DNA from 3 places in the Mesorhizobium sp. M0751 genome. Region 2 is predicted to be linked to each of the others. Evidence: riboswitches for the same ligand, from Rfam matches in the RefSeq annotation. Region 2 holds a riboswitch; each other region holds the start of a gene.
The links. Region 2 has a riboswitch for thiamine pyrophosphate ahead of thiC (phosphomethylpyrimidine synthase ThiC). Riboswitches for the same ligand answer to the same signal wherever they lie in the genome.
Positions count from the first base shown of each region.

Region 1 (10,097 bases), on a different contig from region 2:
CTGCAGCCGCAGCCGCTGGATATCCCTGGTCGAGACCCTGCCGCCGGGGTGGAATTCGAGTGCATCGTCGCCGATCCGCACCGTGCCTGAAGTCGGCAGCTCGAGCAGGTTGATGCAGCGCAAAAGCGTGCTTTTCCCGCCGCCCGAGGGTCCGACGAGCGCCGTGACGCTGCCTTCCTCGATGGTGACGGTCACACCCTTCAGCACCAAATTGTCGCCGAATCGCTTTTCGATGTTGGTGAGGCCGATCATGCGCGCGCCTCCAGGAAGCCGCCATAACGGTTGAGCCGCGTTTCCAGCCGCGCCTGCAAGGCCGACAGCACGGAGCTCATGACCAGATAGAGGGCTGCTGCCTCGACATAGAGGATCAGCGGCTCATAGGTGGTGGCGACGATGCGCTGCGCTGCCTGGAACATCTCCGGCACAGTGATGGCGGCGGCGAGCGAAGTGTCCTTGACCAGCGAGATGAAGGTGTTGGACAGCGGCGGCACGGCGACGCGCCCCGCCTGTGGAAGAATGGTGCGCCGCATTGCCTGGGCCCAGGTCATGCCGATCGAATAGGCCGCTTCCCACTGGCCCTTGGGCACCGAACCGATGACGGCGCGGATGATTTCCGACGAATAGGCGCCGATGTTCAAGGTGAAGCCGATCAGTGCTGCCGGAAAGGCGTCGAGCAGGATGCCGGCCGATGGCAGGCCATAGAAGATAAGAAACAGTTGCACGAGAAGCGGCGTGCCGCGAAAGATCCAGACGTAGAAGCGGACCACGGCGACCAGCGGTTTGGGACCGAACAGCCGGACAAGCGCCACGACCAGGCCGAGGACAAGACCGAATGCAAACGACAGCAGCGTCAACGGCACCGTGAAGATCAGTGCCGCCCACAGCAGCGTGGGCAGAGATTCCAGCATCAATTGCAGCCAGTGCGGCACGAAGGCTCCTCCTTGCCAGATTGCCGTCGCTCATATCACGCGAAAGCGGCGGGCCGTCAAAAGACAGCTCGCCGCGATATGAACGACGCGGGCCGGCGTTCGACCCACACGAGAAAGCCGTTTTACTTCGAAACGTCCTGGCCGAAATAGGTGTCGGCGATTTTCTGGTAGGTGCCGTCGGCCTTGATGTCGGCCAGCGCCTTATTGATGGCGGCCACCAGTTCCGGATCGCCCTTGCGCACGATGACGCCGGAATAGTCGGCGTTTTCTTCCTGCGCGGCAATCTTCACATTGGCGTCTGGCTTGTGCTTCTTGAAGTCGAGGAAGGACAGGCTGTCGTTGATGGTGGCGTCGGCGCGGCCGGTGAGAAGCAGCTGGATCGACTGGTCGAAGCCGTCGGTGCCGACGAGTTCGGCGCCGTTGGTTTCAGCCAGCTTGCCGAAATTCGAAGTCAGCGACTGCGCCGCCTTCTTGCCCTTGAGGTCGGCGAAGCTCTTGATATCGGTGTTGTCGCCACGCACGATCAGCACTGCCTTGGAGGCGATGTAGGGATCCGAAAAGTCGTATTTGGCCTTGCGCGCCTCGGTGATGCCGACCTCGTTGATCACGGCATCGTAACGGTTGGCGTCGAGACCGGCGATCAGCCCGTCCCATTTGCCTTCGAGGAACTGGGTTTTGACGCCGAGGCGCTCGGCGATGGCCCGCGCGATCTCGACGTCGAAGCCGACCAGCGCGCCGGAAGCATCATGATAGGTGAAGGGCGCATAGGTTCCTTCCGTGCCGACCTTGAAGACGCCGGACTGCTTGATCTGGTCGAGATTGGCGCCGGCATGACCGGCGGCGATGGCCAGAACCTGCAGCGTTCCGGCGATAATGAGCGATTTGAGCCATTTCATTTTTCTGTGATCCCGTCCTTGGCCGATGTCCGGCGTCATTGCTAGTGCCGGAAAATGACAGATGCGCGATGCCAGAATAAGAAACTAAATTTCAAAAATCTCGCGCCCTTGAAATCCCATTCTCAACCAGCATCTCCCGGCGCCTCCCGGCCGAGTCAAGGCCGGTGGCGAATTGCCTGGAACAGCGCAATCGACATGACAGTCCGGGGGAACATTCCCCCGCATGGCACGTTCTTCGCTGTTGTAGGGCGCGGCGCCGCCATTTCAACCATCGGCGCCAACTCACGATTCGATCGCACCGCAACGCCTGAAGCAGGAGCGCGGCATGATGGAAGACAGTGCAGGACGGACCATGGTTCGCGCGGCGATGAAAGCCCCTTATCTGGAACGTGACGAAGAGCATCTCCTGGCGCTGCGCTGGAAGGAAAACAATGACCAGCACGCGCTGCACCGCATCACCGTCGCGCATATGCGGCTGGTGATTTCCATGGCGTCGCGGTTTCGCCACTACGGCCTTCCGCTGGGCGACCTGATCCAGGAAGGCCATGTCGGGCTGCTGGAGGCAGCGGCCCGTTTCGAGCCCGAGCGCGAGGTGCGGTTCTCGACCTATGCGACCTGGTGGATCCGGGCCTCGATGCAGGACTACATCCTGCGCAACTGGTCGATCGTGCGCGGCGGCACCAGCTCGGCGCAAAAGGCGCTGTTCTTCAACCTGCGGCGTCTGCGCGCCCGCCTGGCAAACGGCGCCGAACAGACGTCGAATGCCACGCTCTACCGCGAAGTGTCGGCGGCTCTCGGAGTTTCCGAGGCCGATGTGGCGATGATGGATTCCCGCCTTTCGGCACCCGACAGTTCGCTCAATACGCCGCTTGCCGACGACGCGGGCGCGACCGAGCGGATGGAGTTCCTGGTTTCGGATGACCCACTGCCCGATGAAGTCGTCGGCGACACGATCGATGTCGAACGCCGCTCGGTGTGGCTGAGGACGGCACTCGGCGCGCTCAATGCGCGCGAGCTCAGGATTATCGAGGAGCGCCGGCTGAGCGACGAAGGCGCGACGCTCGAAGCGCTCGGCGAAACGCTCGGCATCTCCAAGGAGCGTGTCCGCCAGATCGAGGCGCGCGCCATGGAAAAACTCAAGGCGGCGCTGGTGAAGCAGAATCCGGAATTTCTCGCAGCCTGAATCGCGTCGGCTGCTATTTGTCGGTGACGATCTTGACCTTGTCGCCGGCTGAAACCGCGGCACCTGGCGACAGCGCGTTCAGTACCCTGAACAAATCCAGCTTGCGGTCGACGCCGACCATCTGTGCGGCCAGCGAGCCCATCGTCTGGCCGGGCTGCACCGTGACGATGCGGATACGCAGCGGCTTCAGCGCTGCCTTCTCGGCAGCACTCAGGATGCGGAACGAGCCGCTGACCGAGCGCGCCACCGTGCTCAACGAGGTGCTGGCCGACGGTGCAGCGGTCAGCAAGCGGTAGACCTGGCCGCCGGCGCGGATCACCGCAATGTCGAATTGCCAGCCATCGGCGCTGGCATGCGCGGTTGCCGCTTCGTTGCCGTTGATCGTTTCCTGGCGAACGCTGCTGTCGTCGAGGCCGGCGACCCAGCCGCTGCGGATGTAGTCGGTCAGCGAGCGGTCCTTGTCGATCGACACGCCGTCAAAGCGGATTGCCATGTCGCCCGGGCCTGTCGCCGTCACCGCCGCCGCCGAATTGTCGATGATGAAGCCGTTAGGCACCGAGAACGACACGCCGAGGCCAGGATGCAGGAAGGTTTCACCGCGCACATAGCCTTCCTCCGGCGTGTCGCCGTAAAGCAGCCCGTCTACGCCGGCAAGAAATGAATCGCGGTCGCGCGACCCAACACCGGGCGCGCCGAACTGGCGGGCGTGGCGCTGCGCGAGATCGATGCGCTGCGGCGTGTTGGGATGCGTCGCCAGGAAGTCGAGGCTGGCGTCGGTGGCGCCGCTGATCGAACGGAAATCGGTATAGGCCGACATCGACTGCAGGAAGCGGCCGGCGGCATAGGGGTCGAAACCGGCTTCGCCGATCGACTTGATGCCGATGGCATCGGCCTCCAGCTCCTGATTGCGCGAGAACTGGGCCAGCCTCAGCTTGCCGCGGATCAGCGCCGCCTTGGCTGTCGGGTTGTCGCCGAGCACATCGGAAACGACCTTGGTCGCCAACCCCTCTTCGGCTTCCAGCTGCTGGCGCTGCAGGCCGTGGTTGGCCGTAACGTGGCCCATCTCATGCGCAATGACGGCGGCAAGCTCGGCCGAATCATTGGCCAGCGCCAGCAGGCCGCGGGTGATGTAGAGATAGCCGCCCGGCAGCGCGAAGGCATTGACGTTGGGCGAGTTGAGGATGGTGATGCGGTAGGTCTGGGTCGGGTTGGCCGACACCACGGTCAGTCTGCCGACGATCTTGGCCACCATGCGCTCGAGCTTGGGGTCGGAATACTCACCGCCATAGGTGGCAAGGATGCGCGGGTGCTGCGCCTTCGCCAGTTGGGCGAGCTTGCTGTTGGCGGCGACATTGTCGACCGTGATCGGCTTGTCGGAGGGCTGGAAGCCCGATTCCTGCACGTCGGGAGGCGTGAACATCTGGCAGCTTGCCAGCGCCACGACAAGACCGGCCAGCGCCAGAAAGCGCGCCAGCGGTTTCACCTTCCGATTGTCGATGCCGGTCGGCAGATCGGCTTCCTTTCAAGTCCTGGGACGTGACGCGAAAATCGGGCGCGATTTCCGGAAAGCATCACGCGCAAAATCAAGTGCTACGGCGTCCGACAGATACGAGGCAGCAAGGGCAAATCACGGTCTAGGCCGGACCAGTTCCTGGGGACCTAGCCACACTACCTCGACCATGGCAAGCAAGCGCCGCTTCGCCTTCCGCCGGTTTGACCATAAATTATGTCCGCTTCCGGGCAACATCTCGTGATCCAGCCGCAAACGGACCCGAGCCGATATAGCGTCGGAATGCCTCCGGTCCAGCCCCGACGAAAAAATCGGCGGCGGTGCCCGTCGCGGCAACCGTGCCACCATCCAGGAAAACCATGTTTTGGCCGATACGGCGCGCATCGTCCGGCTGGTGCGTGACGAATAGAACCGTCATTCGCTGCTCCGAATGGACGTCGGCCACCAGGTCGAGCATGTCGTCACGCAGTGCCGGTCCGAGCGAAGCGAACGGCTCGTCGAGCAACAGTACCGGCCGGTCGCGCACCAGGACCCGGGCGAGCGCGACGCGCTGCCGCTCGCCGCCGGAGAGTTCGCGCGGCAGCCGGCTTTCCTTGCCGGCAAGGCCGACGCGCTTCAGCGCTGCGGCGATTGCGGCGCGATCAGCCTCGCTCAGTCTGAGCGAAGGCGAGCGGCCTAGCCCGACATTCTGCCCGACGGACAGATGGGCAAACAGGTTGTTTTCCTGGAACACCATTGATACCGGCCGCGCTGAAGGCGGCGCAGTGCTGACATCGGCGCCGCCGATCAGCACGCGGCCCGACCGCGGCGCCTCGAAACCGGCCACCAGATTGAGCAGCGTCGACTTTCCCGAACCGCTCGGCCCCATAATGGCGGTGATCTCCGACGGCGGGAAATCGACATCGAACATAAGCGGCGTTTCACCATAGCTGAACGAGACATTGTCGAGCCGCACCGCCGCGCCTTTTTCCACCGAAATCGACCGTTCCGGGCTGATCGGCATCATGACTTCTCCCTCTTTCCCAGCCAGTCCGCGGTCAGCACCAGCGCCAGGCAGACAAGGCCGAGCAGCAGCGCCAGCCCGGCCGCATCCTCGGTGCGGTAACTGCCCATGCGCGCCAGCAGCAGATAGGGTAAGGTCTGCACGGAATCGCTGCCGAACAGCGCAATGACGCCGAGATCGCCTAGCGACAGCGCCATGGCGAAAGCGAAGCCGGTGGCGAGCGGCCGCCGCAGCGACGGCCAGTCGACCAGCCGCAACCGGTTCCAGCCCGAGATACCAAGCTGTGCACAGAGCCGTTCGTGGCGTTCGCTCGCCGCGTCATAGGCAGGGCGGATGGCGCGGATGGCGAACGGCATCGCCATCACCGCATTGACCGCAACCACCATGACAGGGGCGATCGCAAAGACATCGCTGACGGTGCGCAGGAGCAGGAACCAGCCGGCGCCGATGACAATGGGCGGCACCACCAGGACGAACCCCGCACCGGTGTCGGCCAGATGTTCGAGCAGTGTCCGCCGGCCTGTCCGCCGGGTGAGCGCCAGCGCCCGGCGCGCCATGACCAGCGACAGCGACAATGCCACAGAGAGCAGCGCCGACAAGAGGGAGAGTCCAGCACTGGTCGCCGTCGCTTGCCGCACCGCGCTCTCGCCGGCCAGTCGACCGAGATCGGCGCCAAGCCCGGCTGCCAGCGTCGCCGCCATCGGCCCGGCGACAAACAGCAATGCCAGCCCGATCACCAGCGCGTTCAGCACGGTCTCGGCCGCACCGGCTGAAAAATACCGGCGCGGCGCCACCGGCAGATTGGCGTCGCCGGTCACATTGGCGCCGAGCCGTGTCAGTGCCAGCACGACCACGAAGGTCAGCGCAATTTGCAACAAGGTCAGCGTCACCGCCCGCGCCGGGTCGAAGTCGAAACGCAGCGCCTGGTAGATGGCAACCTCCAGCGTCGTCGCGCTGGGTCCGCCGCCGAGCGTAAGCACGATGGTGAAAGAGGTGATGCACAGCATGAAAACGAGCCCGGCGATGCCCGGCAGGGCCGCACGCAGCGGCGGCCATTCGATCAGCCGAAAGGCCGGCGCAGCGCCCATGCCAAGCTGGCTCGCCAGCCGCCATTGGTTGGCCGGCACGGTCTGCAATGCTTCCAGGAACAGCCGCGTTGCCAGCGGCAGGTTGAAGAAGACATGGGCAACGAGGATGCCCGACAGGCCGTAGATGCCGGGCCAGCTCTGGCCGCCTAGCGCGCCCAGCGTGGCGGCAAAATACCCGGCACGGCCGTAGAGCGCCAGGACACCGAGTGCGGCAACAATGGCCGGCAGCGCCAGCGGCAGGGCGAAAAGCTGCAGGATAAAGCCTCGCCCGAAAAACTGTGGATGCCGCGACAGGGCACGCGCGACGAACAGCGCCGGCGCGACGGAGAGCAGCGTCGAAAGCAGAGCCTGCCAGAGCGTGAAACGGGCGACGCGCAAGAGATAGGAATCGAAAGCGGCGCCGGCGCCGGACGGGTCGCGTGTGGCTTGCAGGATGAGACCTGCGAACGCCCCGCCGATCAGCAGCGCGATGGCTGCGAGCGCGACGATGCCGGCAGTGACGCGGGAGTCCACTGATGACGCGCGTTGCACGCTACACCGCCCGATTCGAGATTCTTAGCGAGGACAGCGTTCCTTCGCGCCCCCCTCTGTCCTGCCGGACATCTCCCCCACGAGGGGGGAGATCGGCTGTCACTTCGGCCTTAGCCAATTTCCAACGTTGCAGGACTGAGCGAGACGCCGAAGCTGCCAATCTCCCCCCTCGTGGGGGAGATGTCCGGCAGGACAGAGGGGGGCGCCGTAGAGTGACCACCTTGATCAGCTCGCCACGACTACTTGCTCATCGCCGCAAGCCACTCATCGACCCAGGCCTTGCGGTTGGCCGCGACTTCCTCCGGGCTGAACAGCAAGGTCTTGGTCGGTTTGACAAGCTTGTCGAACGCCGGATTGAGCGGCTTGTCGGTCTTGCCGGCCGGGAACATCCAGTTGGTTTCGGGAATGACATCCTGGAATTTCGGTCCGGTCATGAAGGCAATGAACTTTTCCGCCAGCGGGTTCTTCGCGCCCTTGGTGGTGATCCCCGCAACCTCGATCTGCAGATATTCGCCCTCCTCGAAGGACGCTGCCTGGTAGCGCTCGGTGTTTTCGGCGACCATGTGGTAGGCCGGCGAGGTGGTGTAGGACAGCACCATCGGCGCCTCGCCCTTGGTGAACAGGCCGTAGGCCTCGCTCCAGCCTGGCGTCACCGTCAGCACCTTCGCCTTGAGCTTGGCCCAGGCTTCGGGCGCCTTGTCGCCATAGACCGACTTGACCCACAACAGCAGGCCAAGGCCCGGCGTCGAGGTGCGCGGATCCTGGATGACGATCTTGTCGCCGGCATCGCCCTCGACCAATTCCCTGAGGCTTTTCGGCGGGCTCTTCAGTTTTTCGGTATCGTAGACGACGGCGAAATAGCCATAGTCGAACGGCACGAAAATATCGTCGCTCCAGGCTCCCGGGACGCTGACGCCCGACACGGCGCCGTGTGGCGAAAACAGGCCGGTTGCCTTGGCGTCGGCGGTCAAATTGGTATCGAGGCCAAGCACGATATCGGCCTTGGTCGCGGCGCCTTCCAGCTTCACACGATTGAGCAGCGCTACGCCGTCGGCGACCGAGACGAATTCAACGACGCAGCTGCATTCGGCCTCGAAGGCCTTCTTCACAGCGGGTCCCGGACCCCAATCGGCGGTGAAGCTTTCATAGGTATAGACGGTCAGCTTATCCTGTGCCGATGCCTGCCCTGGCAGGGCGAGCGCGGATGCCGCAAGCAGGATAATCGAGACAACAGAGTGAAAAAAACCGCGCATCGGCGCCTCCTTCGTTCGCGTTGAAAGGAATTGAGGCGTCGGGCTGTCCGAAACGTCTAATCCCTCCGCCGGTACAAACCGGATCAGGTTCAGCGGGTTGGCAGTCTTGCCTCTCAGCCGGTCCGCGAAAATCGCGTCCGGCACCCCGTTAGAGCGTTGCGACACATAGGCCCGGCCGAAGTGCTGCGCAAGCGGAAGTTTGCCGGACATCCAAAGCCCAGCCTTCTGCCGTTTCATCTTCCGTTTCCGGGGCAGGGCTGGTAAGGGCCACGAGATATGAGCAAATTCACCATCCTGCTTGGCGGCGATCTCATCCGCACGCCGCTGCTCGACCGCCAGGTCGAAGGCTCGCGCGTCATCGCCGCGGATGCCGGCATCGGCCATGCGCGCATGCTGGGCCTCAGGCCGGAACTCTGGATCGGCGATTTCGATTCGGTGCCTGCCGATTTGCCGGAGGATCTGGCCGCCGTGCCACGGCAGGTGTTTCCCGCCGAAAAAGACAAGACCGACGGTGAACTCGCTATCGCCGCCGCACTCGAATGCGGTGCGACCAGCCTTGTGCTCGCAGGCGCCTTCGGCGGCAAACGCACCGACCACATCTTCCTGCATCTGGCGCTGAGCGTCCGGCTGGCGGAAGGCGGGACGGAAGTGCTTTTGACCAGCGGCGCGCAGGAAGGCATTCCCTTGCTGCCGGGAAAGACTGACTTCGACTATGCCGACGGCACGCTGTTTTCGGTGCTCGGCTTCTCCGATCTCGCCGGCCTGAGCGTCACCGGTGCCAAATGGCCGCTCGACCATGTCGAGGTCGCGTTCGGCTCGTCGCTGACCATTTCCAACGAGGTCAGGGGCCGGCTGGAAATCGCGCTGGCCAGCGGCCGCGCGCTGCTGCTCGCGCATCCTTTTCCCCTACCCGAAAGCTGACATGGCGCCGCCACTTCTCAATCTCGACGGGATAAAGCTGACCTTCGGCGGCACGCCGCTGCTAGACGGTGCCGCCCTGACGGCCTCAGCTGGCGACAAGATCGCCCTGGTCGGCCGCAACGGCTCTGGCAAGTCGACGCTCCTCAAGATTGCCGCCGGGCTGATCGAACCGCAGGACGGCGAAGTCTTCCGCCAGCCTTCGGCGACCGTGCGCTACTTGCCGCAAATTCCCGACATGGACGGCTTTGCGACCGTCCGCGCCTATGTCGAGGCAGGGCTCGGACCCGCCGACGATCCCTACCGCGCCACCTATCTGATGGAGCATCTCGGCCTGACCGGCGAGGAGCGGCCGAACGACCTCTCCGGCGGCGAGGCGCGGCGCGCCGCCCTCGCCCGCGTCATGGCGCCGGAGCCCGACATTCTCCTCCTCGATGAGCCGACCAATCATCTTGACCTTTCGGTTATCGAATGGCTGGAGGAGGAGCTTGCCCGCACCTCCTCGGCACTGGTCGTCATCTCGCATGACCGTCGTTTTCTCGAGCGCGTGTCGCGCGCCACAATCTGGCTCGACCGCGGCCAGACCCGCCGTCTCGACAAGGGCTTTGCCTTTTTCGAGGAATGGCGCGACACGGTGCTGGAGGAGGAAGAGCGCGAGCAGCACAAGCTCGGTCGCCAGATCGTGCGCGAGGAGCACTGGCTGCGCTATGGCGTGACAGCACGGCGCAAGCGCAACATGCGCCGGCTCGGTGAGTTGCAGACCATGCGCCAGCGCTTTCGTGGTCA
Region 1 covers NZ_JAMYPH010000002.1:212,348-222,444, forward strand. The annotation lists gene NKI19_RS03710 (amino acid ABC transporter ATP-binding protein) at 1-252, opposite strand, end outside; gene NKI19_RS03715 (ABC transporter permease subunit) at 249-929, opposite strand; gene NKI19_RS03720 (amino acid ABC transporter substrate-binding protein) at 1,052-1,825, opposite strand; gene NKI19_RS03725 (RNA polymerase factor sigma-32) at 2,151-3,008, shown strand; gene NKI19_RS03730 (M48 family metalloprotease) at 3,022-4,491, opposite strand; gene thiQ (thiamine ABC transporter ATP-binding protein) at 4,733-5,524, opposite strand; gene thiP (thiamine/thiamine pyrophosphate ABC transporter permease) at 5,521-7,122, opposite strand; gene thiB (thiamine ABC transporter substrate binding subunit) at 7,380-8,393, opposite strand; TPP riboswitch at 8,437-8,551, opposite strand; gene NKI19_RS03750 (thiamine diphosphokinase) at 8,670-9,314, shown strand; gene NKI19_RS03755 (ABC-F family ATP-binding cassette domain-containing protein) at 9,316-10,097, shown strand, end outside.
Region 1: another riboswitch for thiamine pyrophosphate. It lies ahead of thiB (thiamine ABC transporter substrate binding subunit); the one in region 2 lies ahead of thiC (phosphomethylpyrimidine synthase ThiC).

Region 2 (10,097 bases):
AGCGAGCCTGGCTCGCAAACGTTGAGCGCCGCGGCCGCGGTGAGGGCTAGGCGCCCAGCCTGGTTCGGTTTTGCCGTTGCGGAACCGCGGAAACAGCAGATTCCCCCACGTTGGCGGTGCGTCGGTGGAACGGGCCGACTGAGAACCGCTGTTGCCGTTAAATCTGAGTCTTCGCTGCAAGTGAGCGCGATCAACGTCCACACATATTTCAGAAAGTTAATCAGGCTCTAGCAGCCTTCCGCCCGTAGGGATCGCACCATTCGCACCACGACGGGATCGTAGGGGATTTTTTCGGATCTGCTGTAGTTCATTGTAAATAGCGCCGCACGGTCATTGCAGATCGCAATGACACGTACGTAGCGGATTTGCCCGTCCCTGATGCCGGAATAACTGGCCCAAGTCGGCTTAACGCGCCGATAGGTCACTTTCCAGCCTGCCTTTTCGTCCTCGACAATTCGATGCTCTATCTCGGCGCGGAAACTGGCCTTGCCGAGCCTTGCGCCCCAAACAGCAAGAAAGGCCTCGTTTGTGCCCTGAAAAGCTGCCCCCTGGTCGGAACGCTGAGTCAGAACAAAGCCAGGGGGCACATCGAATACAAAGCCAAACTGCTTGATGCCGAAGGGCTGCCACTCTTGCGCATAAAGAAGCGTGGTGAAAAACAACAACGAGACGAAGCTAAGCAGCAAACGGAACATGGCGTTTAATTAGGGTCGCGTAATATACCGTCCATACCTGCCGGATCCAGATCGCAATTTTTTGCCAAGGCGACCTAGCGTCGGCAAGCTGGCTTAGTCTCAGACTCCGGCGGCAATTTGGCTCCAAACTCGTACTCGGGCGATCACCTTGGCCATTTCCGATGAGACGCCGTTAATGAGCTGAGGCTGGCCAGCGAGACGCCGCCGCATGCAATCGCTTCAAGATTTTCAGCCTTGGCCCCGGGTGGTCGGCAATCCAAGGCTTACGAGTCCTCGCGTCCAAGCCCTGTGCAGATTCCAACAATGCGGCCGGGGCCGGTTAACAATCGAAGGGGACTCTCGGATCTGGAGTGATGGTCGAACTTTTGAACATCGAGCTGGCTAAGGCCAGGCAGCGGGTGAAACGAGCGGAGCTGTCTCTCCAGTGTGCGAACGAAATGCTGGACAAAGACGGCGGCGTCGGCAGAACACCGGCGCTGGCAGGCTGGCGGAAGGTCAGGATGTCGTGCTGCGTTGGTCGCGGGAAAGCACGGCCTTGATCGAGGCGGGATAGCGGGCCAGAGACGTACCACCGGCCGGGTCAGATGGGGACCGTGGATGACATTGCGTTTGTGATGGCAAAAGATTGCGTGCGGAACCCTGGTTGAGATCGGACCCAGAAACGCCGATCTGCCCCGCCTACGAGACATCGCAATTGTTTGGTGACTAGTCGCGGGACCGTTCGCCGACGCAAGAACTCTTGCTACATGCCCACCAGCCAAAAAGGGATGTGCCGTTAACCGGATTTTCTCATCCTCCAATGCTTAATCGCGAGACTGAATGGGTAGGTGATCGGTGTCAAACATAAGCGCGTTTCCGCTGTATCGGCGACGGAAGTTGGTCGAGGAAATTGCCCGCGTGCTGGAATCCAAGAACGGGGAGGATGCGAATGCGTTCTGGCGCAGCACCGCCAAGACAATTCTCCTTCAGTTGTCCGAATCAGGAGTTGCGTCCAGGCTCGCCGAACTGGAGGTTGGATCGCTTCTTCATGCCGTCTTAGGCGATATAGCGAGCCGGAGTGCGGCGAAACGCGCACATTAGCATCGACTCACGACGAATGATTGCCACTCGCGGACTCTACTAAGCTTGGCATCTGTTACCAGCACTGCTTCCGTCCAACGCAAGGTTGCTCAACCTCTCATTGGTCTAACGACAGGTGTGGCGACCGCGCAAGTGGACGAGCTGGTCACCGACGGGCTGGGCGCCTCGACGCGGCCCTCGATGCCGCAAAGATGGCTGGGCAAAATCGCATTCATCTTTCAGCGAGAGGTCAAGTTTTGGCGTCTGCCAACTCTGATAAGCGCGCTACACCTTGGCTTTCCGCTTTGCGGAGCCTTTCCTAGGCGGTGTTTTTGCAGTGCCTCTGCGGCCAAGACCGCTTGCCTTGGCCAGAGCAGACCGCTTGGCTGCATAGCCACCGTGGGGTAGTCCCAGGCCAATCTCCACTTGGCTCTGTACTCGTCAGGTGTCATGTCCAGCAAACCCAGGTGACGCTTCATAGACTTGAATTTCCGCCCATTCTCGAGACTTATGATATAGTCTGGAAATATCGACTTCTTCGGATTTATGGCCGGAGTAAATTCTGGCGGTGGTGCCGCGACGGGCTGAACTAGAGCCGACAACGCAGAATTGACGCCAGCAATCAGGCCGGCAAATCCGCTACGGGCATTGCGTTGTTCTGGATATATGGAGATAAACCGCGTCCAATCACGCTCACGCGGCACGAGCTGCATTTTCACGCTAGCCGGAAGTCCGCAGCGACTCATTTGTGAGTTGGCAAGGCGGCAGTGTTCTGACGTTGTCAATGAGTCGTGTTTGGCCGAGCCAGGCGGCTGCGAGCAGGCGGACCGGCCGATCGATGCTTGTTGCTATCGGTCGCAGATCTGCTTCGCCACGGAGTTCCAGGTACTCGACCTCGCGATAACCTGCGGACAGAATCGCTGCACGCGCTTGGGCAAGCGCTGGGAGGACGGGAGAGCCGTTCGAGAGCCCCTCCGCAGTATCGAGCAGGACCGATGCGAGCCTTGGGGCAATGGCCCGCTCCGCTGGCGAGAGCCGAACATTGCGCGATGACAAAGCGAGACCATCGGGTTCCCGGACTGTCGGACAGGGGACGATGGTAATTGGCATATCCAGGTCCCGGACCATGCGAGTGATGAGTAGAAGCTGCTGGAAGTCCTTCTCTCCGAAAAAGGCGAAATCAGCGCCAGTCTGCAAAAAGAGCTTTGCAACGACGGTCGCCACCCCATCGAAATGACCAGGCCGGAACGCACCGCATAGGCCTTCGCGGACGCCGGACACGGACACGGTCGTGGTGAAGCCGTCAGGATACATCTCAGTCGCATGCGGAACATAGAGCAGGTGTGCGCCCAACGGAGTGAGCTTTGCAGCGTCTTCCTTTTCGGTGCCGGGATAAGCGGCAAGATCCGCAGCACTGTTGAACTGCTTGGGATTGACGAACAGCGTCACGATCACACGATCGGCCTTCTGAAGCGCAGAACGCACGAGACTCAAATGTCCTTCATGCAAGGCTCCCATCGTGGGCACCACGGCGATACTGGCACCTGAACGGCGCCATCCCGCCACGACGGCACGAAGTTCGGCAATGGTGCGGACAATCGGCACGCTCATGCAACATCTCCGGCCTTCGGCTCGTCGGCGAAAAGATGTTCGGCCGCTGGAAAGCGCCCTTCCCGCACATCAGCCGCGTAGGCAGCGATGGCAGCTTCGACCTCTGAGCCCAGTTCGGCATAGCGCTTGACGAATTTCGGCCGAAAACCAGTGAACATGCCCAGGATGTCATCGATCACAAGGATCTGACCATCGCAGGCGTCTGAGGCACCGATGCCGATCGTGGGAATTGTGGCTCTCTCGGTTATTCTCCGTGCGAGCGGCTCCGTGACCTTTTCCAGCACTATGCTGAACGCCCCAGCCTCGGCAACAGCAATGGCGTCGCGAAAAATCCTGTCGCTGTCCCCGCCCCTGCCCTGGACTTTATAGCCGCCGAACACATTGACCGATTGCGGCGTCAGCCCGACGTGGGCCATGACAGGAATTCCGCGGGCAGTGAGAAAGCGGATTGTCTCGGCAATGCTCTTGCCGCCTTCCAGCTTGAGGGCGGCGCATCCGGTTTCCGCCATGAGCCGCGCGCCGTTGCGAAAGGCCTGTTCGGGACCTTCTTCATAGGAGCCGAATGGCATGTCAACGACCATCAACGCGCGCTCAAGACCGCGTCGCACGGCCTTGCCATGCATGATCATCATGTCGAGCGTGACGCCGAGGGTCGAGGGCAGACCGTGAAGCACCATGCCGACACTGTCGCCGACCAGCACGACGTCGCAATATCTGTCGACGAGCTGCGCAACGGGTGTGGTGTAAGCGGTCAAGCAGACGACCGGATCCTTGCCCTTGCTCGCCGCGATGTCCGGCGGCGTCAACGCCTTCGTTTCTACCGCCACACTCATCGGCACATTTCCCCGACGTCAGGTTTAAGCGGTCAACGGTTTTGCATAGTTTTGTGCAGGTGCGAAGGCCAAAATCAAACAGCATCGGAAAAGTTGCTGCATTGCGAAGCGCTTCAAACCAAGGGCTAGAGGCCCCCATTTCCTGCTTCGGCCGAGTTTCGCAGTACCCTTGTTGTGATTGTTTTTAACAATCAGCGTGGTGGTGGTCTCAAGGGTGTGCTTCAGCTCGAACGGTTTGCCTGCCGCAACAGCGTGATTCACGTTCAGAATCGATGTCAGGTCACAACGCGTACCGAGATGCATTGTGGCGAAAAACTAGGCAATGACTTAACACGAGGCCAAAGCTGTAAGGCAACGCAAGCTGGCGACCGCCATGCTATCGCCGCGGAACTGATTGCGGTTTGGTCGCGGTGGACGCTTATTTCCCATGGGAACATCATTGCGCTGGCGCTCCGTCCACATTGCCTGAGGCGGTCGTCCCACGCCCGAAGGCGTGGGCCGAGGCAGCCGATGGTCGCACAGTGACCCACGATCGCTGGTGGCGCGCGACGATCGCTTTTCGGCCGTGCCATGCAGACGGATCACCGCCGCCTTCAGGATCGTTTTTCGGAAAAGTCATCTTGCAGCATCAATTTTCATGAGATAGAATCGTTTTTCATAGTATTTGGCTGATTAGCACCAAACTTCGATGAAAGGATCTCCTTTTCATGGCTGTGGCGCAGAAGCACCAATTTTCAGGTCCTGTTATCGTTTTTCAGGAAATCCGCCTTCCGGAGATGGTGACCCCGGCCGGGTACAGCGCCCTGATCGGAGCCTACGAGCTCGCCGTGCCCTTGCCCCGGACCCTGTCGGCCACTGGCGAGCATCATCGCATTACCGAACGGGATGGCTGGCGGATCATGACGCCCCGCCATGCCCCACATCCAACACTCGAAGGCCACCTGACCTTCGCGCTCAAGTACGAGGGGCTCGACCTTGCTGTCCTCAAACGGCTGTTCCAGGTGACCGGTCCCGCACCGATCGAGGCGCTCGTCCGTGAAAGCCCCACAGGCAGTTATGCCCGCCGCATCTGGTTTCTATATGAATGGCTGACGGGCACACGTCTCGATCTGCCGGACGCGGCGGCCGGACGATACGTTCCGGTTGTCGATCCCGAGCTGCAGTGGCCCGGATCCGAGAAGACCGCTTCGCGCTACCGCATAAGGGACAATCTCCCCGGCACGCCTGAGTTCTGCCCGCTGGTGTTCCGAACCAAGACCCTCGAAAAATTCATCGGCCTTGAACTGCCGCGGCGCGCGGAGGCAATCGTGGCGGAGTTGCCGCGCGACCTCCTTGCTCGGACCGCCGCCTTTCTTTTGCTCAAAGACTCGCGATCAAGCTATGCGATCGAGGGCGAGCGCCCGCCTCAAGGTCGCATCCAGCGCTGGGGCCGCGCCATCGGCGAAGCCGGCCGCTGGCCGATCGATCGCGATGAGCTGCTACGTCTGCAAAAAATTGTACTTGGCGACGCCCGTTTCGTAAGACTTGGCTTCCGAAAAGAAGGAGGTTTCGTCGGTGAGCATGACCGAGACAACGGCACGCCCCTGCCCGATCACATCGGCGCTCGGCCCGAGGACCTGCCGCGGCTAATCGATGGAATGGCGGCCTTCGATCAGGGCCCCGCGCAAAACCTTGATGCAGTCATAGCCGCCGCAATCCTCGCCTTCGGCTTTGTCTACATCCACCCGTTCGAGGACGGAAACGGCCGCATTCACCGCTACCTAATCCACCACGTCCTTGCCACGCGCGGCTTCAATCCGCCGGGAGTGGTCTTTCCCGTCTCGGCCGCGATCCTGGACCAGATCAACGAGTACAGGGGCGTGCTCGAGAGCTATTCGCAGCGCCTTCTGCCGTTGGTGGAATGGGAACCGACGCCGCAATTCAACGTCCGGGTGCTGAATGACACCGGTGATTTCTACCGGTTCTTCGATGCGACCCCGCACGCCGAATTCCTCTATGCCTGCGTTCGGCGGACGATCGAACGGGACCTTCCCGAGGAAACCGCATTTCTGCAGCGCTACGCCCAATTTCGGCAGCAGGTGGACGCCGTTATCGACATGCCCGAGCGGTTGACCGATCTGCTCTTCCGTTTCCTTCACCAGAATGGTGGTCATCTGTCGAACCGCGCGCGCGAAAAGGAATTCGCCGCGCTGACCAGTGACGAGGCAGGAAGAATCGAGGCGATCTACGCGCAAACCTTTGATGCCCATTGAAGGCGTGACCATCAGGATCGATTTTTAGTCCAACGGTTTGCGATTCCCTTGTCCCTGCCTTCTTCTTCGACGCTTGCCTTGTCGCCGAGACATGCACGATTTTTTCCGCTCGGTCTGGCCGGCCGCCGATCAGCCGCGGCCAGAACGCGCTTGACAAACCGGAGCCGGCCCGTTCAACCTGACGCATTCACCAGGGGAGTCCCGGCAAGGGGCTGAGATACTGCTGGCTTTCGCGGCGCAGTGACCCGTTGAACCTGATCCAGTTCATACTGGCGTAGGGACGGTGCAAGCGCTTTGCGGGAGTTTACGCCCGAGATCCTGTTTCGGCAGGTCGACAGAAGCGTCTTTTCATCCTTCCGGCACAGAACTGGGTCTCCAATGCATGAGCAAAGGAGCCTCAAGATGAATGCCCTCACTCCCGCCGTCTCAACGGGACCGCTGCCCGCCTCGCGGAAAATCCACAAACCCGGTGCCATCCACCCGCAGATCAGGGTGCCGATGCGCGAAATCTCCGTCCATCCAACGGCCGGCGAGCCGCCCGTCACCGTCTACGATCCGTCCGGCCCCTATACCGACCAGACTGTCGAAACCAGCATCGAGAAGGGCCTTGCCCGGCTTCGCCACGAATGGATCACGGCGCGTGGCGATGTCGAGGCCTATGACGGCCGTCACGTGCGGCCGGAGGACAACGGATTCGCAGCGGGTGAGCGGCTGACACCGGAATTTCCCGTTCGTAACCGGCCGCTCAGGGCCAAGGCGGGCAAGGCGGTGACCCAGCTTAGCTATGCGCGCGCCGGCATTATCACGCCCGAAATGGAGTTCGTCGCCATCCGCGAGAACCTCGGCCGCGAGATGCTGCGCGGCAAGCTTGAGCGCGACGGCGAGGCCTTCGGTGCCGCTATCCCCGACTTCGTCACGCCGGAGTTCGTGCGCGATGAGGTTGCGCGCGGACGCGCGATCATTCCCGCCAACATCAATCATCCCGAGAGCGAGCCGATGATCATCGGCCGCAATTTCCTGGTCAAGATCAACGCCAACATCGGCAATTCGGCGGTCACCTCCTCGATGGCCGAGGAAGTGGAAAAGATGGTGTGGGCGATCCGCTGGGGCGCCGACACGGTGATGGACCTGTCGACCGGCCGCAACATCCACAACATCCGCGACTGGATCGTCCGCAATGCGCCGGTGCCGATCGGCACAGTACCGCTGTACCAGGCGCTCGAAAAGGTCGGCGGCATTGCCGAGGACCTGACCTGGGAGGTCTACCGCGACACGCTGATCGAACAGGCCGAACAGGGCGTCGACTATTTCACCATCCACGCCGGCGTGCGGCTACACTACATCCCGCTGACGGTCGACCGGATCACGGGTATCGTGTCTCGCGGCGGGTCGATCATGGCCAAATGGTGCCTGCACCATCACCGGGAAAGCTTCCTCTATGAGCATTTCGCGGAGATCTGCGACATCTGCCGCGCCTATGACGTGTCCTTTTCGCTCGGCGACGGCCTTCGTCCGGGCTCGATTGCCGATGCCAACGACGCGGCGCAATTCGCCGAGCTGGAAACGTTGGGCGAGCTGACGCAGATCGCCTGGGCGAAGGATTGCCAGGTGATGATCGAGGGGCCCGGCCACGTGCCGATGCACAAGATCAAGCAGAACATGGACAAGCAGCTCGCTGTCTGCGGCGAGGCGCCGTTCTATACGCTTGGACCGCTGACGACCGACATTGCGCCGGGCTACGATCACATCACCTCCGGCATCGGCGCTGCCATGATCGGCTGGTTCGGCACCGCCATGCTCTGCTACGTCACGCCGAAGGAACATCTCGGCCTTCCCGATCGCAACGATGTCAAGATTGGCGTGATCACCTACAAGATCGCGGCGCATGCCGCCGACCTCGCGAAGGGCCATCCGGCGGCGAAAGTCAGGGATGATGCCCTTTCCCGCGCGCGCTTCGAGTTCCGCTGGGAGGACCAGTTCAACCTGTCGCTCGATCCCGAAACCGCAAGATCCTTCCACGACCAGACCTTGCCCAAGGAAGCGCACAAGGTGGCACATTTCTGCTCGATGTGCGGCCCGAAATTCTGCTCCATGCGCATCTCCCACGACATTCGCGCCGAGGCGCAGAAGGAGGGGATGGTGGCCATGGCGGCGAAATATCGCGAAGGCGGCGATCTCTACGTGCCCGCGGACGAGACCGGCGCGCCGCTCCTGCGAGAGGCGCGCGAGCGATCATGAGGGTCCTGGTCAAGGGGGCCGGTGTCGCCGGCCTCACCGCAGCTTTCGAGCTCGCCACACGTGGCGCGACGGTGACCGTTGCCGAGATAACACATACCGTTGGCGGCAATGCGTCGTGGTTCGCCGGCGGCATGCTGGCGCCATGGTGCGAGCGTGAAAGCGCCGAGCAGCCAGTGCTGGATCTCGGACGCGATGCCGCCGACTGGTGGGATGCGGTACTGCCGGGTCACGTGACACGGGCCGGAACACTGGCCGTGGCCGCGCCGCGTGATGCGGGCGAGCTCGACCGGTTCGCCAGCCGCACCTCGGGTCATCGGCGTGTCAATGAAGATGAAATCGTGTTGCTCGAGCCCGACCTCGCCGGCCGCTTCCGCCGCGGACTGCTCTTCCCCGACGACGCCCATCTCGACCCGCGTCAGGCGATGGCGGCACTTCGTGACAGGCTGGCGGCGATGGGCGTCGAATTCCACTTCTGCGCTGACGTCCGGCGTACTTCCGGGTTCGATCGTCAGATCGACTGCACGGGAATGGCAGCAGCCAATGACAGGCTGCGCGGCGTTCGCGGCGAGATGCTGATCCTGCGCACACCTGATATCTCACTGTCGCGCCCGGTCAGGCTGCTCCATCCGCGCTTTCCGCTTTATGCGGTGCCACGCACCGACCACCGTTTCATGATTGGCGCGACGATGATTGAGAGCCGGTCCACGGGACCGGTGACGGCTCGTTCGATGATGGAGCTGCTGGGTGCCGCCTATGCCCTCCATCCGGCCTTTGGCGAGGCCGAGATCGTTGAAACCGGTGTCGGCGTCCGTCCGGCCTTTCCCGACAACCTGCCGCGCGTCGAAACGAACGGCGAGATCATAGCGATCAACGGGCTCTATCGTCACGGCTTTCTCCTCGCCCCCGCCATGGCGCGCCAGGCTGCCGACCTGGTTTTCAGTCAAGACAGAACCAAGGAGCTTGCCCATGAAATTGATGGTCAACGGCGAAGCGCATGAGGTTGCCGCCACCACGCTGGCCGAGCTGCTTGCCGTTCTCGACTATGAGGGCGATTGGCTGGCGACCGCCGTCAACAGCGACCTGGTGCACAAAGCCAACCGGGCGGAGTTCCAGTTGAGCGACGGCGACCGGATCGAAATCCTCTCACCCATGCAGGGAGGCTAGCATGTTCGATCTTCTTGGAACGGCGCTTTGCTCGCGGCTGCTTCTCGGCACGGCTCAATATCGTTCGCCGGCCATTCTTGCCGATGCGGTTAGCGCATCGGGCACCTCGGTGGTGACCGTCTCCTTGCGCCGCGAGATGGCGGGCGGCAGGGCCGGCGAAAAATTCTGGTCGCTGATCCGCTCGCTTGGCACGAGAGTCCTTCCCAACACGGCAGGCTGCCACTCCGTCAAGGAAGCGGTCACAA
Region 2 covers NZ_JAMYPH010000010.1:15,430-25,526, forward strand. The annotation lists gene NKI19_RS16735 (hypothetical protein) at 1-50, shown strand, start outside; gene NKI19_RS16740 (hypothetical protein) at 228-695, opposite strand; gene NKI19_RS16745 (DUF6074 family protein) at 1,530-1,775, shown strand; gene NKI19_RS16750 (MucR family transcriptional regulator) at 1,994-2,500, opposite strand; gene panC (pantoate--beta-alanine ligase) at 2,475-3,365, opposite strand; gene panB (3-methyl-2-oxobutanoate hydroxymethyltransferase) at 3,362-4,198, opposite strand; gene NKI19_RS16765 (Fic family protein) at 4,906-6,450, shown strand; TPP riboswitch at 6,633-6,749, shown strand; gene thiC (phosphomethylpyrimidine synthase ThiC) at 6,853-8,688, shown strand; gene thiO (glycine oxidase ThiO) at 8,685-9,686, shown strand; gene thiS (sulfur carrier protein ThiS) at 9,655-9,852, shown strand; gene NKI19_RS16785 (thiazole synthase) at 9,854-10,097, shown strand, end outside.

Region 3 (10,097 bases), on a different contig from region 2:
GCGGACAGAAAGCAAGGATCGTGTGCACGCGAAAGACAACGCCCGGCCTGCGCGCGCTGGAAAAATACGCTGTCCGCGCTGGCGGCGGGTGAGACCATTGCAAGGGTGAGTGGACCGGCGCGTGGCATGCTTGCGGCCGAGCGCACTGCACTCAATTTTCTCTGCCATCTCAGCGGCATTGCGACGGCAACGGCCGAGATCGTCGAAGCGGTGCGCGGACAGAAAGCAAGGATCGTGTGCACGCGAAAGACAACGCCCGGCCTGCGCGCGCTGGAAAAATACGCTGTCCGCGCTGGCGGCGGCGCCAACCACCGCTTCGGGCTCGATGATGCGGTGCTCATCAAGGACAATCACATCGCCATTGCCGGCGACATCCGCACGGCCATTGAGCGGGCGCGCGCTGCCGTCGGGCATATGGTCAAGGTCGAGGTCGAGGTCGACACGCTCGACCAGCTCGAGATCGCGCTAGCCGCCGGGGTGGACGCCATCCTGCTGGACAATATGTCCGTCAAGCAACTCACCCAGGCGGTCGCAATGGTCGACGGCCGTGCGATCACGGAGGCCTCGGGTCGCATAACGCCGACAACGGCAGCAGCCGTAGCGGCAACCGGGGTCGACCTCATCTCTATTGGGTGGCTTACGCACAGCGCGCCGATCCTCGACATCGGCATGGACGTGCCTATCGAAGCATGCATCCAGAAGCATCTGAACTGAATAGAGCGCGCTCCATATAGGAGCAATCTACGGAAGTGGGGACGTACGATGATCGACAAGGTACTGAGATCCGACCGGGCCAAGGCGCTTGCCTTCATCAGCGCAATGCTCAGCGAGCTGAATCAGATCGCGGGGTCTCACAGGCTGCAGTTCCTAGGATACCTTCTGGAGATGGCGTATATCGAGTCGTACGACATGGTCCGCAAAGAGCGCTCTTATCGTCAGAGCAAGAACGTAGATCAGGGATAGCGCCGCGCTGCGAACTGAGCCCTGCGGCAGCTTCAGCTCACACGATCCAACCTTGAGCGGTTTGGCCGTAACGATCAGTTGGAGTATTTGACCGCGCGGCAGGCTACTTTGTCTGCGTGGTTGCGATGCCTGTATAGAGTGGAATCGAGTGGGTCTAGTGGCACTTCACCGAGGCCCTATGCGAAGCTGAGGCGCGCGAATCAACCCAAATACGTCGCGTTAACCGCATCGAGGAGATACGCGTTGCCCCTGTACGAGCCACTGCTTCGCCACCTGAAGTCGCGCGAGCTGTTCGGAGCCATTGACCGGGTGCCGGCTTTTGGCACGCCAGCAAGTGAGCGGACCTTCGAGGTATCAAACCCTTCGACCGGCGAGGTGCTGGCGGAATTGCCCGACATGCGTGTTGAGGAGACGCGCGCGGCGATCGACAAGGCCTACGTGGCGCAACCTGGATGGAGTGCACTGACAGCGCGCGAACGCAGCGACATTCTCTGGCGCTGGCATCAACTGATCGTCGACCACACCGACGATCTCGCTGCGGTTCTCACTGCGGAGATGGGCAAGCCGCTAGCCGAAGCGAAGTCTGAGGTGGCGCATGCGGCCGCGTATCTGCAATGGTACGCCGAAGAGGCCAATCGCATCTACGGCGAGACGATCTCGGCGCCCTCCGCAGACCGTCGCATGCTGGTTATCAAACAGCCAATCGGCGTTGTTGGTACGATTACGCCCTGGAACTTTCCGGCTTCAATGGTTGCGCGCAAGATTTCGCCGGCTCTCGCCGCCGGCTGCACTATTGTGCTCAAACCTGCTGAACAGACGCCCCTGGTGGCAGGTGCAATGTTTGCTCTGGCCCATCTTGCCGGCTTTCCCGAAGGCGTCGTCAACCTCATCTACGCCTCCGAAGGCGATACGGTCGGCCGCGAACTCTGCTCGAACGCCAAGGTCCGCAAGATCAGTTTCACCGGTTCGACCGAGGTCGGCCGGTTGCTCATGCGCCAGTGCTCGGACCAGATAAAGAAAGTCGGTCTAGAGTTGGGTGGCAATGCGCCTTTCATCGTCTTTGATGATGCCGACGTCGATGCTGCCGTCGACGGCGCGATCCAGGCCAAGTTCCGCAATGCCGGCCAGACCTGCGTTTCCGCCAACCGGCTTTACGTCCAGTCGGGCGTTCATGACGAATTCGTCGCCAAATTCGTGGAGCGTGTCCGTGAGCTTCAGGTCGGCGACGGCTTCGACCCAGGTGTCGCCATCGGTCCGCTGATCGACGGGCATGCACTGGCCAAGATCGAACTTCACATTGCCGATGCCTTGGCCAAAGGTGGCGCGATCCGATGTGGCGGCGGCCGGATCGGCAGCGATGGCAACTTTTTCCAGCCGACGATCCTCAGCAACGTCTCAAGGGAAATGATCGTGGCGCAAGAAGAGACCTTTGGACCCTTGGCGCCGATCATTCGCTTTGAGGATGCTGATCAGGCCGTGCGTGAGGCCAACGATACGATATACGGCCTCGCCGCCTACTTCTATGCTTCGAACCTGGCGCGTGTCTGGCGTGTGGCCGAGGCGCTGGAATACGGCATGGTGGGGATCAACACAGGACGGATGTCCTCAGAAGCCGCGCCTTTTGGTGGGATAAAACAGTCCGGCATCGGGCGGGAAGGTTCCCGCCACGGCCTCGAAGACTATCTTGAAATGAAGTACCTCTGCATGGGCGGCATCTGAGGCGGCGGGCGGCGATTGCCGCGATGAAGGCCAGCGGACGGCCGGACGCCACGAAATGGACCCGCAGTTTTCAGATTCGCGGAACAATCCACACCCAGTCTGCCTCATAAAGGGCCCCGGTTTTCCGCCTATTTTTTGGTGGTCAAACGTCGTCAATTGCCTTCGTCACTGTGGCGGAACGCGGCGCGATAGCCGGTTAGCAACAAGCTTTGGGCGTCATTTCTCTCTGGCGGAATCGACCCCTTCCGACAAAAGCCTGACCTTTGCCAGTCTTCTACGGGCCAGCGTTCGCGCCAAAAGTTCAAAGCCGCGTCCGTAACATTCAACAATGAAAGCCAGCGTTATCAGGTCGAGCAGAAAGTCGTCTATCGCATGCGTGAGGGCATCAGACCTTTGTTCGAATCGAAGTAGCAAGGCGCGCGCCTCTTCGATCGCGGCCCGGCAATCGTCTGCGCCTATCAGTGAATCGATCCTGTCGAAGATCTGCAAGCGTCCTCACTCTCCCTAAGCCACACGCAGCGCATCGAACGCCGCTGATGAATGAGTCTTCAACAAAGAACAGGATCGCGTTTCGCGAAAAGGCATCGCTCCGCAAAGTGCGCGTTGATGAAGCCTGGTGCGTTAAGCGACAAGTGAATCCGACCTTAACAAGACATCTTCGAACGCGAGTGAGCCGGCCCACGCCCCGTGTGCCGCGACCCTCAATGCCGAGGAAACTGTGCTGCACTCGTCGGAGGCAAACAGTTCCTCTCTCTTCTTCCGGCCGCCACGGTTCAGCCTAGATTACATGGGAAACGACAATAACGGAAAGCAAAGGTTCGCAAAATGAGTAGGGTAGCTGGATCAAACGAAGATTTGGCTGCACCAACGACCTTTGGGCCACTTCTGCAATCCACCTTTCGTTCGATCTGGCTCGCGACGCAGGTTTCAAGCCTCGGCTGGTTGATGCAGACTGTCGCCATCAGCTGGCTGATGGCAACGATCTCCACTTCCGATCTGATGGTTGCGTTGGTGCAGGCTTCATCGAACCTGCCCGCTTTCGTCTTGTCCGTCTTTGCCGGGGCTCTCGCCGATAATTTCAGCCGGCGCCGGGTCATGTTCGCCGGTCGGTGCCTAATGGTGATTGCGTCCGCGATGCTGACCGCGTCCGTGGCGCTGGGCTTTGTCAGTCCGTGGATGATCCTCGGCTTCAGCTTCTTGATCGCAAGCGGCGGTGCTCTCAATGATCCGGCCTGGCAAGCGTCGGTTGGCGATATCGTGGATCGACGCGATGTTCCCGCTGCCGTCACCCTGCTTTCTGTTGGCTTCAACACCGTCCGGACTGTGGGTCCGGCGCTCGGCGGCATTGTGGTTGCCTCATTTGGCCTTATGGCGGCATTCGCGGTGACCACGCTCACCTATTTCGTACCCTTGGCTGCCATTTGGCGCTGCAAGTGGAAGGTTCGTTCTTCCCCTCTTCCCCGCGAGTCGATGAGGACGGCAATTTATGACGGGCTGCGCTTCACGGCGATGTCATCGGAGATCAAGGCAGCGATCGCGCGCGGAACCCTCTTTGGCCTGGCGAGCATCGCCATACTCGCGCTGCTGCCGGTGGTTGTCCGCGACCAGCTGGGAGGAGGCCCGCTTGCCTATGGCGCGCTCATGGCCGGCTTCGGGACCGGTGCCGTCTTCGCCGGCCTCTCCAACAGCCTGTTCAGACGGAGCTTGTCGCAAGAAAGGCTGATGAGGCTCTCCTGCGTGGCCTGTGCGGCGTGTTCTCTCTCCCTGGCACTGACCTCTTCGATTGCCGTGGCGGCAATTGCACTCGCCTTGGGTGGCGCCGGCTGGGTCACCGCCTGGTCGGGGGTTGGCGTGAGCGTGCAACTAGCGAGCCCGCGCTGGGTCGTGGGGCGCACCATCTCGATCTACTATGCTTTGATAGACGGCGGCATCGCGCTCGGCAGCTGGGTGTGGGGCACGGTGGCCGAAAACCATTCGCTGACCTGGGCGCTAGAGGGTTCCGCTGGAGCCCTGTTGATCGTCGCTGCAGCCGGCGTTCTCTTTCCGCTTCGAGAGCGCCGCGACTCCGAGCCCGATCCCTTGGAGGAATTTGATGCCCCAGCTGTCTCTCTCAATTTGAAGCCGAGGAGCGGCCCGATCGTGGTCAAGGTCGAATATCTGATAGCCGAGAGAAATCTCGAGGCCTTCCTCGACCTCATGCGGCAGCGGCGCCATGTACACAGCCGCGTCGGTGCTCGGAACTGGACGCTCCAGCGGAACTTGCAGAAGCCTATGCATTGGACAGAAACGTTCCGCACGCCGACCTGGACGGACTACCTTCGCCTCAATCATCGTCTGACGGAAGTGGACAAGGAACTGGACGAGCGTGTCTTTCAGCTGCACGCGGCCGAGACCCCACCTCAAACGACGCTTTCCATCGAGCGGCCGACAAGCTCGGCCCGCAAGCCCGAGCACTCAGCTTTTCGCCATCCCCGTCATTGAAGCCTGCCGGCATCTCTGTCATCAATCGATTGGCTACGAGCGCGACCGGTCGCCCCCGACCCTCAAGACCATCGACATCGAAGCGGCCGCGAGTTGCCTATAAAACCTTACTGCACTCTTATTGTTTGTGACGCATGCGGGTGGTGAGCGGTTTTCAAAGGCCCCGTTTCCTGCTGACAAAGTTAGCTTGGACACTTGAACCACTGAATGCCGATCAAACGCTCTCGGATACTGGTGCGAGTATGAAATCAAACACGGGCTCAGGCTGGGCAGGCTTTGGCTCCCGCGGAACAACCGGGTAAGCTACGATCGCTTGGGCATGTTCAGCGAGCGCGGCGGGTGTCATTCCCAGCGCTTTCTCCCACAGGCCGCCCGGCACTCTCACCACCTGACGAAAAAGCCCTGCAGCTCTTGTCGCATGGCGCGCCGCTGCGACCCGCTTGCCCTCGCGGATCTTCACCCCGGCCGCCGCTAACAGGATCAGTCCCTTGAAGAACATGCGGTGCTGAGCGCTGTGTTTCGCAGCCTGCCAGAGAGGCTCCCAGGCTTCATGGGCTTCCCAGTAGTAGCCGTGATTGAAAAGGTCGATTCCCCATCGAAACACATCTGAGCCGAGCGCTTCGCCAACGGCGACGGTCACCGGATCTGATCGGTAACTGTGGCCCAAGGGATCGCGCACCGGATGCGGATATTTGCCGGGCAGATACGCATAGCTCGGGAAACTTTTTTCGGGCAGCAAGCGAGGGCGAAACATAGACCCACCAAACATGAAAGTGCGTTAAGGGGCAATTCATGCTGACCGCCTCGTGACACGCAAGCAGTCTTAACGGGCTTGTAAAGGGTGCCGAGATTGGCCAAAACGCGCTTTGCCAAATGATGACGTTGGGTAAGCGGCTGACGCAAGGAGAAGGTATGATTTTGCGACTGAAGGAGCGGCTCGGCAAAAGGTTTGAGGAAGAAGTCCAATTCTTCAAAGGCTGGCAGAAGGACAAGAAGGGCGTGGGAGCCCTTATTCCCACTTCGGTTTATGCGGCACGCCGGATGGCAAGCGTGGTGAACCCACCGTCAGGATTGCCGATTCTGGAGCTTGGCGCGGGAACCGGTGTCATCACAAAGGCGATCCTGGCCAGGGGAATCAAGCCGCGCCAGCTGGTTTCAGTCGAATATTCCAGGATTTTCTACGACGGCCTGGTGCAACGCTTCCCGAATGTGGACTTCAGATTGGGCGACGCATTTGCGCTGGACGAAGCGCTGGGTGAGCGCAAAGGTGAACAGTTCGATTGTGTTATAAGTGCAGTCCCGCTGTTGAGCTTTCCAATGCAACAGCGTGTCGCGCTGGTTGAGGATCTGCTTGCCCGTATTCCTGCCGGCCGGCCCGTGATTCAGATCACATACGGACCTCTGTCGCCGGTGATCAAGATGCCAGACCGTTACGTGGTTTCCCACTATGACTTCGTCGTCCGCAACATACCGCCGGCACAGCTCTGGACTTATCGTCGAGCAGTCTAGCCAAATCTGGACGGTTTTCCTTCTCTGAGGGTTCCGCTGAGTGGTGGCCTTGCACCCAAATAGGATGTGGAACAGAGCAGGGGCAGATGCCAGATTGCCAAGAAGACGACGCGGTCCTGGTTGATTGACAGTGGCCGGGCCAAATGCGCTTGACAAAGCCGCGCCGGCCCGTTCAACCTGAGGCATTCACCAGGGGAGTCCCGGCAAGGGGCTGAGATACTGCTGGCTTTCGCGGCGCAGTGACCCGTTGAACCTGATCCAGTTCATACTGGCGTAGGGACGGTGCAAGCGCTCTGCGGGAGTTCACGCCCGAGGTCCTGTTTCGGCAGGTCCACAGAAGCGTCTTTTCATCCTTCCGGCACAGAACTGGGTCTCCAATGCATGAGCAAAGGAGCCTCAAGATGAATGCCCTCACCCCCGCCGTGTCGACAGGGCCGCTGGCTGCCTCACGGAAAATCCACAAGTCTGGCGTCCTCCATCCGCAGATCAAGGTGCCGATGCGCGAAATCTCCGTCCACCCGACGGCCGGCGAGCCGCCCATCACCGTCTACGATCCGTCCGGCCCCTATACCGACCCGACTGTCGAAACCAGTATCGAAAAAGGCCTGGCCCGACTTCGCCATGAATGGATTACGGCACGCGGCGATGTCGAAGCCTATGACGGCCGTCATGTCCAGCCGGAAGACAATGGATTTGCGACTGGCGAGCGCCTGACACCGGAATTTCCCATACGCAACCGGCCGCTCAGAGCTAAGGCCGGTAAGGCAGTGACCCAGATTGCCTATGCGCGCGCCGGCATCATCACGCCTGAAATGGAGTTCGTCGCCATCCGCGAGAACCTTGGCCGCGAGATGCTGCGCGGCAAGCTTGAGCGCGACGGCGAGGCTTTCGGCGCGACGCTGCCCGATTTCGTCACGCCGGAATTCGTGCGCGACGAGGTGGCTCGCGGACGGGCGATCATTCCCGCCAATATCAATCATCCCGAGAGTGAGCCGATGATCATCGGCCGCAATTTCCTGGTGAAGATCAACGCCAATATTGGCAACTCGGCGGTCACCTCGTCGATGGCCGAGGAAGTGGAAAAGATGGTCTGGGCCATCCGCTGGGGCGCCGACACGGTGATGGACCTCTCGACCGGCCGCAACATCCACAACATCCGCGACTGGATCGTGCGTAATGCGCCGGTGCCGATCGGCACGGTGCCGCTCTATCAGGCGCTCGAAAAGGTCGGCGGCATTGCCGAGAATCTGACCTGGGAGGTCTACCGCGACACGCTGATCGAACAGGCCGAACAGGGCGTCGACTATTTCACCATCCACGCCGGCGTGCGGCTGCATTACATCCCGCTGACCGTTGACCGGGTGACGGGCATCGTCTCGCGCGGCGGCTCGATCATGGCCAAATGGTGCCTGCACCATCACCGGGAGAGCTTCCTCTACGAGCATTTCGCCGAGATCTGCGACATCGCCAGAGCCTACGACGTCTCCTTCTCGCTCGGCGACGGCCTTCGTCCGGGCTCGATCGCCGATGCCAACGACGCGGCGCAGTTCGCCGAGCTGGAAACGCTTGGCGAGCTGACGCAGATCGCCTGGGCGAAGGATTGCCAGGTGATGATCGAGGGCCCCGGCCACGTGCCGATGCACAAGATCAAGCAGAACATGGACAAGCAGCTCGCTGTCTGCGGCGAGGCGCCGTTCTATACGCTTGGACCGCTGACGACCGACATCGCGCCGGGCTACGACCACATCACCTCAGGCATTGGCGCCGCGATGATCGGCTGGTTCGGCACCGCCATGCTCTGCTACGTCACGCCCAAGGAGCATCTCGGCCTTCCCGATCGCAGCGACGTCAAGATCGGCGTGATCACATACAAGATAGCCGCCCACGCCGCCGACCTGGCGAAGGGCCATCCGGCAGCGAAAGTCAGGGATGATGCGCTTTCGCGCGCGCGCTTCGAGTTCCGCTGGGAGGACCAGTTCAACCTGTCGCTCGACCCGGAAACCGCGCGGTCCTTCCACGACCAGACCTTGCCCAAGGAGGCGCACAAGGTGGCGCATTTCTGCTCGATGTGCGGACCGAAATTCTGCTCCATGCGTATCTCTCACGACATCCGCGCCGAGGCACAGAAAGAGGGCATGGCGGCGATGGCGGCGAAATACCGCGAGGGCGGCGATCTCTACCTGCCGGCGGACGAGACCGGCGCACCGCTCATACCTCAGCCACGTGAGCCATCATGAAGGTCTTGGTCAAAGGGGCCGGCGTTGCCGGCCTCACCGCCGCCTTCGAATTCGCCGCACGCGGCGCGGCGGTTACCGTTGCCGAGACAAGGCCTGCCCTTGGGGGCAATGCGTCGTGGTTCGCCGGTGGCATGCTGGCGCCGTGGTGCGAGCGTGAAAGCGCCGAGCAGCCGGTGCTGGATCTCGGACGCGACGCCGCCGACTGGTGGGACGCCGCAACGCCAGGCTTGGTAGCACGACGGGGAACGCTGGTCTTGGCCGCGCCGCGCGATGCGGGCGAGCTCGACCGGTTCGCCAGCCGCACGACGGGCTATCGGCGTGTCGAGGAAGATGAAATTGCCTTGCTGGAGCCCGACTTAGCCGGCCGCTACCGCCGCGGATTGCTCTTCCCCGCTGAGGGCCATCTTGATCCGCGCCAGGCGATGGCAGCACTTCATGACAAGCTCGCGGCCATGGGTGTTGAATTCCACTTCGGCGCCGACGCCCAGCATGTTTTTGGTTTCGATCGTCAGATCGATTGCACGGGAATGGCAGCCGCCGATAGCAGGTTGCGTGGCGTTCGCGGCGAAATGCTCACCCTGCGTATCCCTGATATCTCGCTGTCGCGCCCCGTCAGGCTGCTGCATCCGCGCTTTCCACTCTATGCAGTGCCGCGCACCGACCACTGTTTCATGATTGGTGCGACGATGATTGAAAGCCAGTCCGGCGGACCGGTCACGGCGCGCTCCATGATGGAGCTGCTGGGTACCGCCTATGCCCTCCACCCGGCCTTTGGCGAGGCTGAGATCGTTGAAACCGGTGTCGGCGTCCGCCCAGCCTTTCCCGACAATTTGCCGCGCGTCGAAACCAAGGGTGAAATCATCGCGATCAACGGGCTCTATCGTCACGGTTTTCTCCTGGCTCCCGCCATGGCGCGCCAGGCTGCCGACCTGGTTTTCACTCAAGACAGAACGAAGGAGCTTGCTCATGAAACTGACCGTCAACGGCGAAGCGCATGAGGTTGCCGCCACCACGCTGGCCGAGCTGCTTGCCGCGCTTGACTATGAGGGCGATTGGCTCGCGACCGCCGTCAACAACGACCTCGTGCACAAAGCCAACCGGGCGGAATTCCAGTTGAACGACGGCGACCGGATCGAAATCCTCTCGCCGATGCAGGGAGGCTAGGCCATGTTCGATGTTCTCGGAACG
Region 3 covers NZ_JAMYPH010000033.1:16-10,112, forward strand. The annotation lists gene NKI19_RS30355 (hypothetical protein) at 21-92, shown strand; partial or broken gene nadC (carboxylating nicotinate-nucleotide diphosphorylase) at 79-714, shown strand; gene NKI19_RS30365 (hypothetical protein) at 763-963, shown strand; gene NKI19_RS30370 (NAD-dependent succinate-semialdehyde dehydrogenase) at 1,207-2,682, shown strand; gene NKI19_RS30375 (hypothetical protein) at 2,899-3,171, opposite strand; gene NKI19_RS30380 (MFS transporter) at 3,508-5,163, shown strand; gene NKI19_RS30385 (DUF309 domain-containing protein) at 5,378-5,917, opposite strand; gene pmtA (phospholipid N-methyltransferase PmtA) at 6,076-6,672, shown strand; TPP riboswitch at 6,854-6,970, shown strand; gene thiC (phosphomethylpyrimidine synthase ThiC) at 7,074-8,909, shown strand; gene thiO (glycine oxidase ThiO) at 8,906-9,907, shown strand; gene thiS (sulfur carrier protein ThiS) at 9,876-10,073, shown strand; gene NKI19_RS30410 (thiazole synthase) at 10,077-10,097, shown strand, end outside.
Region 3: another riboswitch for thiamine pyrophosphate. It lies ahead of thiC (phosphomethylpyrimidine synthase ThiC); the one in region 2 lies ahead of thiC (phosphomethylpyrimidine synthase ThiC).